3 regions of the Exiguobacterium sp. RIT341 genome follow, and region 1 is predicted to be linked to each of the others. Evidence: riboswitches for the same ligand, from Rfam matches in the RefSeq annotation. Region 1 holds a riboswitch; each other region holds the start of a gene.
The links. A riboswitch is a leader RNA that binds a small molecule or an ion and turns the genes downstream of it on or off. The one in region 1 is predicted to bind S-adenosylmethionine.
Positions count from the first base shown of each region.

Region 2: another riboswitch for S-adenosylmethionine. It lies ahead of BW42_RS10615 (methionine ABC transporter ATP-binding protein); the one in region 1 lies ahead of BW42_RS11040 (2,3-diketo-5-methylthiopentyl-1-phosphate enolase).
Region 3: another riboswitch for S-adenosylmethionine. It lies ahead of BW42_RS00175 (methionine ABC transporter ATP-binding protein); the one in region 1 lies ahead of BW42_RS11040 (2,3-diketo-5-methylthiopentyl-1-phosphate enolase).

Region 1 covers NZ_JFYW01000009.1:16,088-19,363, forward strand. The annotation lists gene mtnK (S-methyl-5-thioribose kinase) at 1-971, opposite strand, end outside; SAM riboswitch class I at 1,049-1,152, opposite strand; SAM riboswitch class I at 1,358-1,459, shown strand; gene BW42_RS11040 (2,3-diketo-5-methylthiopentyl-1-phosphate enolase) at 1,530-2,720, shown strand; gene BW42_RS11045 (2-hydroxy-3-keto-5-methylthiopentenyl-1-phosphate phosphatase) at 2,717-3,276, shown strand, end outside.
Region 2 covers NZ_JFYW01000008.1:338,879-342,154, forward strand. The annotation lists gene BW42_RS10605 (MetQ/NlpA family ABC transporter substrate-binding protein) at 1-181, opposite strand, end outside; gene BW42_RS10610 (methionine ABC transporter permease) at 201-851, opposite strand; gene BW42_RS10615 (methionine ABC transporter ATP-binding protein) at 841-1,869, opposite strand; SAM riboswitch class I at 1,956-2,059, opposite strand; SAM riboswitch class I at 2,309-2,410, shown strand; gene BW42_RS10620 (carboxylesterase) at 2,478-3,236, shown strand.
Region 3 covers NZ_JFYW01000001.1:26,648-29,923, reverse strand. The annotation lists gene BW42_RS00180 (methionine ABC transporter permease) at 1-387, opposite strand, end outside; gene BW42_RS00175 (methionine ABC transporter ATP-binding protein) at 384-1,406, opposite strand; SAM riboswitch class I at 1,485-1,589, opposite strand; gene BW42_RS00170 (bifunctional cystathionine gamma-lyase/homocysteine desulfhydrase) at 1,647-2,813, opposite strand; gene BW42_RS00165 (PLP-dependent cysteine synthase family protein) at 2,806-3,276, opposite strand, start outside.

The DNA of each region.
Region 1 (3,276 bases):
GCAAAGCCAAGGGCATCCTGCAAGATCGTGCTCAGTACATCGTCGACGAGTCCCGATGTCCGGAATGGTTCGACGGCTTCGCGTTCCCATAAGGCGCGGAACGTCGAAGCGAACGTCAGCCAGAACGTATCGATGTCGCGAATCCGGGCATCACGAAGTGCTGAATAATCCGGGTATGCTGCAAAGAATAAGTGGGCGATGAACTGTCCGACATCAAATCCGAATGGACCATAAAAGGCGAATTCTGGATCGATGACTTTCGTTTCCGTTGCCGAAGCAAAGATGCTTCCTGTATGTAGATCGCCGTGTAGCAACGCATCTCCTTTCGTGATGAAAAGCGCTTCGAGTTTTGCGACTTCGCGTTTCAACTCATCGTCCGCCCATAGACGTGCCACCTCTTCTTCAAGCCCGGCTTCAATCTCGTTCGTCTCCGCGTCATGGAACGGATCCGTGAAGATTAATTTTTCCGTGATGTCGCACAAGTCCGGATTGTAGTACGTTCGGGCGACACGTTTTTTTTCAACCGGACCAAGCGCAAAGTCCGATGTATGGAATAAAGTCCGAGCGAGATAAGAACCAATATGTTCCGCAAGCAACGGATACTGTTCACCTGCGAGTAAACCGCTTCGAACGATTGTCAGATGTGAAAGATCTTCCATGGCCGTATACGCCTCGTCGTGACTAGCATGAAAAACACGCGGTACGAACGGCACGGCATGCCGGGCGAATTCACGGAGTGCGGATTGCTCGATCCACGCCCGCTCGAGTGATAGTGGCCAGCTTTCACCGACGACTTTCGCGTACGGAAGTGCTTGTTTTAGAATCAATCGATGTTCACCTTCTCGAATTCGAAAGACAAGATTGAGATTGCCGTCGCCAATCTCTTCTGCTTCGACGGCTCCGTCGCCGATCAGTCCTAGTGAGCGGACCCGTTCGATCGCGTCCTGTTCTGTAAATGCTTTGTATGTCATCTCAGTTCCCCCTGTGTGATACACGAAAAAGCGCCTCTTTTCGTCATCGAAAAGAGGCGCAGGAAAGTCACTGCGTCCTCTTATCTCTCAGACGAAACGTCTGTTGGATGTAGCACCGTGCCAAGTGGTCGGTTGCTGCGGCGTCATCGGGCCAATTCCCTCTGCCAACTCGCGATAAGAGTCGTATGTAGTTGTCGTGTGTGATATTGATTTGAATCTTACGCAATCCTCTTCCCTGCTGTCAAACTAAAATCAGGGAGAAATGGACATCGTTTTCATGCCATCTATAGAAAGAGTATTTTCAAAAAAATAAATTTTCTAAAAATAGTTTGACAAGTCGTGACTCTCATGTAAAAATTGCAATTAGATTTCACAATTTCATCCAATTCTTATCAAGAGCAGACGGAGGGACAAGCCCTACGATGTCGCAGCAACCGACCTTTTGGCACGGTGCTAATTCTTGCAGCTACTAAGCTGACAGATAAGAGTCCACGTTCGAATCATTCATGGTCTCTTGTCGCTGACAAGAGACCATTTTTTTATTGAAGGAGGAAAGACATGGCTTACATCACAGCTACTTATCAATTGACCGCCCGCGATCGACTGGAGCAACGCGCCGAACAACTCGCGCTTGGTCTGACGGTTGGTTCCTGGACGGAGCTGAATCATCTTGAGCAACAACAACTCGCCTCATTCAAAGGAGAAGTCGTACATACGGAAGAGCGCGACGGTAAAGGCTATATCACGATTCGTTACCCGGAACACAATGTATCGCGCGACTTTTCTGCGATCTTGACGACCGTCTTCGGGAAACTCTCACTCGACGGTGAAATCAAATTAACAGAACTGCTACTACCCGATACATTCACGTCGGATTTTCCAGGTGCGAAGTTCGGGATTGAAGGGATTCGTTCCTTGATTGGTGTCGAAGATCGTCCACTGTTAATGAGCATCTTCAAAGGGGTCATCGGACGCGATTTATCGTTCCTTCGTGATCAACTCGAAGGACAACTTGCTGGTGGGATCGATCTCGTCAAGGACGATGAGATCCTATATGACAATCCGTTGACACCGACGATTGATCGGGCACGGATCGGACGTGAGGTTATCGATGCTCATTTCCACCGGACCGGTAAACGTGCGTTGTATGCGATCACACTTAGTGGTCCCGTCTTTACGCTCAAGGATCAAGCCAAACGATTGATTGACGCTGGAGCAACTGCTTTCTTGTTGAATACCTTCACATACGGACTCGACGTCTTACGTGAATTGGCAAGTGATCCGGAGATCAACGTTCCCATTTTCAATCATCCGGCTTACAGCGGTGCATTGATTGCCAGCCCGAACCACGGTGTTGCAGCGCCTGTCTTACTTGGCACATTACCGCGCGTTGCTGGTGCAGACTTAACACTATTCCCGTCACCTTACGGCAATGTCGCTCTTCCGAAGGACGTCGCCCGCGGCATCGCGGTCGAAGCGACTCGCCTCGGTCAGACGAAAGCGATTTTCCCTGTCCCTTCAGCCGGTATTCACCCAGGACTCGTTGCTCAACTCGTACGCGACTTCGGGATCGATTCCGTCATCAACGCTGGTGGTGGCGTACATGGTCATCCGCAAGGTGCTGCGGCTGGTGTTATCGCTTTTCGTCAAGCACTTGATGCGGCACTCGCAAATGAATCCCTATCGAATGCTGCGTCACGACATGAAGAATTACGAGTCGCGCTCGACGCTTGGGGGATCAAGTCATGACCTTACGAATTCTTTGTGACTTCGACGGTACCGTGACGATGCAGGATAACATCATTGCACTCATGGAGGTATTTGCGCCAGTGAATGACTTCGAACCGTTGAAACGTGGCGTGCTCGACCGGACGTTATCGATCCAAAGTGGTGTCGGGCAGATGTTCGCGCTTCTGCCGTCCGACGGTAAAGCGGACTATCTTGATTTCTTGATGGAGCGCGCCGTCATTCGCGAAGGATTTTCGGAGTTGCTTCAGTACAGTCGTCGTCAAGGAATCCATTTTTCGATTGTTAGCGGTGGAATGGACTTTTTCGTCGAACCGATCTTAGCACCGTTCCTCGAGCAAGAGCAGATTTACTGTAACATTGCCGATTTCAGTGGTCCATTCGTCCACATCGATTGGCCACACGCCTGCGATGCCCATTGCACGAATGGATGCGGCTGTTGTAAAACATCCGTTGCCCGTACATTATGCAAAGACGATGACGTCATCATCGTCATCGGTGACTCAGTGACGGACTTCGAACTCGCAAAACAAGCGGATCGTGTCTATGCCCGTGATTA
Region 2 (3,276 bases), on a different contig from region 1:
AGAACTTGACGAGTTCGATTTTGATGCCCTCCTTTTCCGCTTTTTTCGCGACGTAATCCCACACTTGAGTATCTGAACCGCTGACCCCGAGCTTGATCGTCTTTTCTTCTTCTCCTGATGCTGAGCACCCGGCAAATAAAATCGTCGTTAATGTTGCTCCAATCGCTACTGCTTTTTTCATGGCTGAATCGCTCCCTTGATTAATGTCTTCTGATTTTTCGTGCGACGATGTTGCCTGTCGTCTGTAAGCCTTGGACTAAGATAACGAGAATCCCGACCGTGATGATCATGACTTTCGTGTCGAACCGTTGATAACCGTACGTAATTGCTAAGTCACCCAGTCCACCACCACCGATGGCGCCTGCCATCGCCGACGCCCCGATCAAGCCGACTGTTGCAATCGTTAAATTAAGGATTAGTGAACCGAGTGCTTCCGGCAGAAGGAAGCGGAAAATCGTTTGGAATGGCGTCGCCCCCATCGCTTCTGCTGCCTCAAGGACACCTTTGTCGACTTCAAGTAAGGAACTCTCGATCAGCCGTGCCATATACGGGGCGGCATAAAAGACGAGTGGAACGATGGCGGCTTCTGTTCCGATCGACGTCTGGACGATCAACCGTGTCAACGGGATGATCGCAACAAGTAAGATGATGAACGGAATTGAACGGAAGATATTGACGATACTGTTGAAGAATGTGAACAGCGGGACGTTCTCGAGCAATGCCCCTTTTCGGGTGACGACGAGCAGGATGCCGAGTGGTAAACCGATCAAAGTCGAAAATAATAACGACACTGACACCATCGTCATCGTCTGCAAAAATGCTGTCCAGATATCACTGTAGTTAACTAGCATCAGCAAGCACCTCCTCGACGGTCACCTGTGCCTGATCGATGTACTGTAAGGCCCGTTTTACTTCGATTGTTTCACCGATCAGTTCAACAAGTAATGTACCGAACGGTGTTTCCTGTAACTCCGTGATGCTACCGTGCAGGATGTTGACATCGACGTCGAAGCGTTTTGCGACTTGCGATAAGAGTGGTTGTCCGGTGTGATGTCCGAGAAAATGAATCTTATAGATCGGATGCGCATTCCGTGACTCGATCAACTGACGAATTGATGCCGGAATTTCATCATGCATGACGGAGCGGACGAAGTTTTTCGCTGTCTCGGTCTGCGGATTCGAAAAGACATCAAAGACTGTTCCTGACTCGATCAGCTTCCCGGCTTCGATGACGGCGACCCGGTCACAAATCTCCCGGATGACGCCCATCTCATGGGTGATCAAGAGAATGGTGATCCCGTATTCCGCATTGATGCGTTTTAATAACTGGAGAATATGATGTGTCGTCTGAGGATCGAGTGCTGACGTCGCTTCGTCACATAAGAGCACGGATGGTTGCGTCGCTAGTGCCCGGGCGATGCCGACACGTTGCTTTTGTCCGCCGGATAATTGATCCGGGTAATGATCCGCCTTGTCCGCAAGATCGACGAATTCGAGTAATTCCGTCACCCGGCGACGAATCTCGTCTTTCTTGACACCTGCGAGAACGAGTGGTTTCGCAACGTTCGTAAAGACCGTGTTTGCATTCAATAGATTGAAGTGTTGAAAGATCATCCCGATCCGCTGTTTCGCTTGGCGTAATTTTTTTGGTGATAGTTGTGTTAAATCTTCCCCGTCGACCGTCACTGTTCCTGACGTCGGTCGTTCTAACAGGTTGACGCAGCGGAGCAATGAACTTTTCCCGGCACCGCTAAAGCCGATGACACCGAAGATTTCGCCTTTCTCGATCGTCAGGTCGACACCGTCGAGTGCTGCGATCGTCTGATCCTTCGTGACGTACGTTTTTTTGACTTGATGAAATGCAATCATTCCGTTTTCCCCCTTCATTCAACAAAAAAGGTCCCTTCTTGAGAAACAAGAAGAGACCTGGATCCGCACAGTGGCAGAATCCACTCCACTCATCTCTCAGACATCTGTCTGATGGAATTGGCACAGTGCTCATAATGAGTCTGTTGCCGAGGTTTCGTAGGGCCAGTCCCTCCACCTCTCTGGATAAGTATTGCGGTATGAAATTCGTATGTGTGTTGTTGCGTTGTTGCTTATGTCGTAAAACTAATTTTTACATTACGGGTCGAACCTTTAAAAGTCAACCAACTTTGCAAAAATAATCCATTTGTCGCATATCGATTGAGTCATAAGTTATGAGTTAGCTGAAAGAACAAATCACGATTCGTCCAGAACGATTTGACAAGGCATTTTCGGTCGTGCTACCATCGTTTCAATGATTAATCCGACAATTCCAATATGATATTTATCAAGAGTGAACGAGAGACCTGGCTCTATGACTTCACGGCAACCTGCAATCTGTAAGGTGCTCCGACCAGCAAAGCGCGGCTTTGGATGATACGGTGAAAAACTCGTGGGCGTCCAAGCAGTGACGTTGACGAGTTTTTTTCACGAATGGAGGAAAAATAGTAATGATGAACTATCCTGTATTGACTGGTGCTGAAGCATTTTATCTTCAAGGTGGACCGATTGGCATTTTAATCTGTCATGGTTTTAATGCGACCCCGCAAAGTGTTCGGGACGTCGGTGAGGCATTTGCTGCTAAAGGATTCACTGTCTATGCTCCACGTTTGCGTGGTCACGGGACGAACGTCCGTGAGTTCGAACAATCGACTGCTCGATGTTGGAAGCAGAGCCTGCAAGACGGCTATGCATGTTTACAAGAAACATGCGATCAAGTCTTCGTCATCGGTCAATCGATGGGCGCGACGCTCGCACTATCGCTCGCCGCTGACGGGATTCCATTTTCAGGCATCATTACGATCAATGCCGCTCTCTCCGTTCCGTCTTATGAAGCATTGTCGTTTGAAGATGGTCCACAGTACTTACCAGAAGGGGCACCGGATATCAAACGGTCTGCTTTCGAAATCATCTATGACCTCGTTCCGAGTCGTTGTGCATTCGAACTCGTCCGCTTGATGGATGAGACGAAAGGACGCCTTGGATCGATCCTTCTACCGACATTGATTCTTTACTCGGCAACCGATCACGTCGTTCCGCCGTCGAGCTCGGATTATCTGCATCAGCATATCGGGACGAATGATAAACGAATCTACTGTCTCCTCAACTCGTACCACGTCGCGACCCTCGATCATGATCAGGATTTGATCGTGCGTGAGACGATTCGTTTCATCGAACGCTCGAGTCGTTTCTCACAGGAAACGGGATAATAAAAAAACAGCTATTCGTCTTCACTTAGAAGCGAACAGC
Region 3 (3,276 bases), on a different contig from region 1:
CGATTCAGCTGCCTCAATGACACCTTTATCGACTTCGCGTAAGGCAAGTTCAACCATCCGACCATAAAATGGTGCGGCTCCTAAAATCAGTGCCGGTAATGCTGCTGTTGGTCCGAGGAACGAACCGACGACTGCTTTCGTAAATGGAATCAATAAGATCAGTAAGATGATGAACGGAATCGAACGGAAGACGTTAACGATTAAGCTCAAGATCGAATAAAACGCCCGATTCTTGAACAACAACTCTTCGTTTGTCGCAAACAATAATAAACCAATGATCAAACCGAGAACGAATGTCGAAAGACCAGCGACTGCCGTCATATAGATCGTACTACCTGTCGCTTCCCACACCATGTCCCAGTCTAGGTTGTCAAAGAATGAAATCATCGGTGATCCACCTCCACTTCAACATCACTGGCTTGAAGCTTCGTAATGACCGCTTGTGTTGCTTCTGTTTCCCCGATCAACTGAATGAACAGTGTACCGAGTGCCCCTTCCTGTGATTGACCGACGTTTCCGCCGATGATATTGAACAGGACGGGTGAATCTTTCATGACTTCCGCAATGATCGGGCTTTCCGCTGTCGATCCGACGAACGTCAATTGAACGATTTTTCCGGTTGGATACCGTTCGCGGAGTTTCGCAAACGTCAACTCGTTCTCCGATGGCGACGTCAATTGTTTGACGAATTCTTTCGTCATCGCTTGTTTCGGGTGACGGAAAACTTCTGCGACCGGTCCTTGCTCGACGATTTTACCGGCTTCCATGACGGCGACCCGGTGACAGATTTTTTGAATGACATGCATCTCGTGTGTGATCAAGACGATCGTCAGTTTTAGTTTCTGGTTGATATCGACGAGTAACTCAAGGATTGAGTCCGTTGTTTTCGGATCGAGTGCACTCGTTGCCTCGTCACATAAGAGAACGTCAGGGTTCGATGCGAGTGCCCGAGCGATACCGACACGTTGCTTTTGACCACCCGATAATTGCGACGGATAGGCTTTTTCACGTCCATCTAAACCAACGAGTTGAATCAGTTCCGCAACTCGTTCCTTACGGCGAGCCTTCGGGAAGCCACCGAGTTCGAGTGGGAACATGATGTTTTCTTCAACAGTCCGTGACCAGAGTAAGTTGAAGTGCTGGAAAACCATTGAGACATTCTTGCGGACGCCTCGTAATTCTTTTGGTTTCAGTGATGTCATTTCGACACCATCGATTTGAATCGAACCACTCGTTGGTGCTTCGAGCATATTCAACAATCGGATCAAGGTCGATTTCCCTGCTCCGGAATAACCGATTATTCCAAAAATTTCACCGCGTTCGATTGTCAGATCGACATTCGCGACGGCTTCGACCGCTCCGCGCTTTGAGCGATAAATCTTTCCTACGTCTTGTAAACGAATCACAACTGTCCCTCCTAAAATAAAAAAAGTGCGCGCGTTTTAGAGCAAACGCGCGCACTTTTCAGTACACAAAACCATTTGCTCTCATCTCCCAGACTTTTGTCTGCTGGAATTAGCACCACTTCGGATCAGATCCGCGGTTGCCGGGTTTCATCGGGCCAGTCCCTCCACCACTCTCGATAAGAGTTTCGGTATTAAGTTTGTAGAATATATTCTGAATATTAGCAGGGGTTATTTTTGTTGTCAAACAGTTTTTTCAGAAACTTTTTCGAGGAACGTGAAAGCACGTGTTAAGTCTTCTTTCAAATCTTCCGCATCCTCAAGTCCAACTGAAATCCGGACGAGACCGTCCGTGATGCCGAGTTCTGCCCGACGTTCTGCTGGGATCGACGCGTGCGTCATCCGTGCCGGCACCGAAATCAGACTCTCGACGGCACCAAGACTCTCAGCAAGTGTGAAGAAGTGTGTCGCCTCGACGAGTTTTTCTGCGTTCGCTGCTGAACCGACATCAAAGCTGATCATCCCACCGAATCCAGTCGCTTGTTTCGCTTGGATGTCATGTCCAGGATGCGATGCCAGTCCTGGGTAGAAGATGTTCGAGACGATGTCTTGTGCTTGTAAGAACGCAACGAGATCATGCGCTGTCTCTTCGATCGCATCCATCCGGATACCGAGCGTACGTAGACCACGGACGAGCAAGAAGCTGTCTTGCGGTCCAAGCACGCCGCCTGTCGAGTTTTGGATGAAGTGAAGCTCTTCGCCAAGCGCATCATCTTTGACGACGACAAGTCCAGCGACGACGTCCGAGTGTCCGCCGATGTATTTCGTTGCACTGTGTAAGACGATGTCAGCACCAAGTGCGAGTGGTTGTTGATGGTATGGAGTCGCGAACGTGTTGTCGACGACGAGTTTAAGATCGTGACGTTTGGCAATCGTTGCGATGGCTGTGATGTCTGTTACTTTCAACAACGGGTTCGTCGGTGTTTCGACGTAGACAATCTTCGTGTTGTCCTGGATCGCTGCTTCCGTTGCCGCGAGGTCCGTCGTATCGACGAATGTCACTTGGATGTTGAACTTCGGTAAGACGCGTTGCATCAAGCGGAACGTACCACCGTAGACGTCATCCGTCATGACGATGTGGTCGCCAGACTCAAGCAAGTGGAAGACGGCATGAATCGCTGCCATCCCAGAACCGAATGCAAAACCACGTGCGCCACCTTCAAGATCCGCAATCAATCGTTCGATGCTCGTCCGTGTCGGGTTCGCTGTCCGTGAGTATTCGTATCCGTCCTTGAGTTGACCGATTTTATCCTGCTTGTATGTGCTTGTTTGATAGATCGGAGGTGTGACGGCTCCTGTTGCCCGGTCGACACCTGTTCCTCCATGAATCAATGCTGTCTTCTTACGCATGAGTTTCGTCCACCTTTTCAAAGATTTGTTGGCTTAAGTAGCGTTCGGCACTGTCTGCGAAGACGGTGACGATCGTACTGCCGGGGTGACGCTTTGCGATATCAAGCGCAGCAACGAGCGCTGCCCCTGCTGAACTACCAACGAGCAATCCTTCGCGAGCAGCGAGTGTATGAACCGCGTCAAATGCATCGCGGTCAGAAATCGTATGAATCTCGTCGACGAGTTCACGCGGAACGAGACTTGGCCATTTTGCTGTCCCAATGCCTTCTGTCTTGTGCGGACCCGCTGGACCACCATTTAAGACGGAGCCTTCCGGTTCAACGATTGCTGCTTTTGTACCGAGACGTTGTTTTAAGAAGTCCGCTGTTCCGGCGAACGTACCACCTGAACCACAACCGGCAACGAACCAGTCGATGTGCGGCAAGTCCGCCATCAGCTCAGGACCGAGTGTCCGCTGATACGT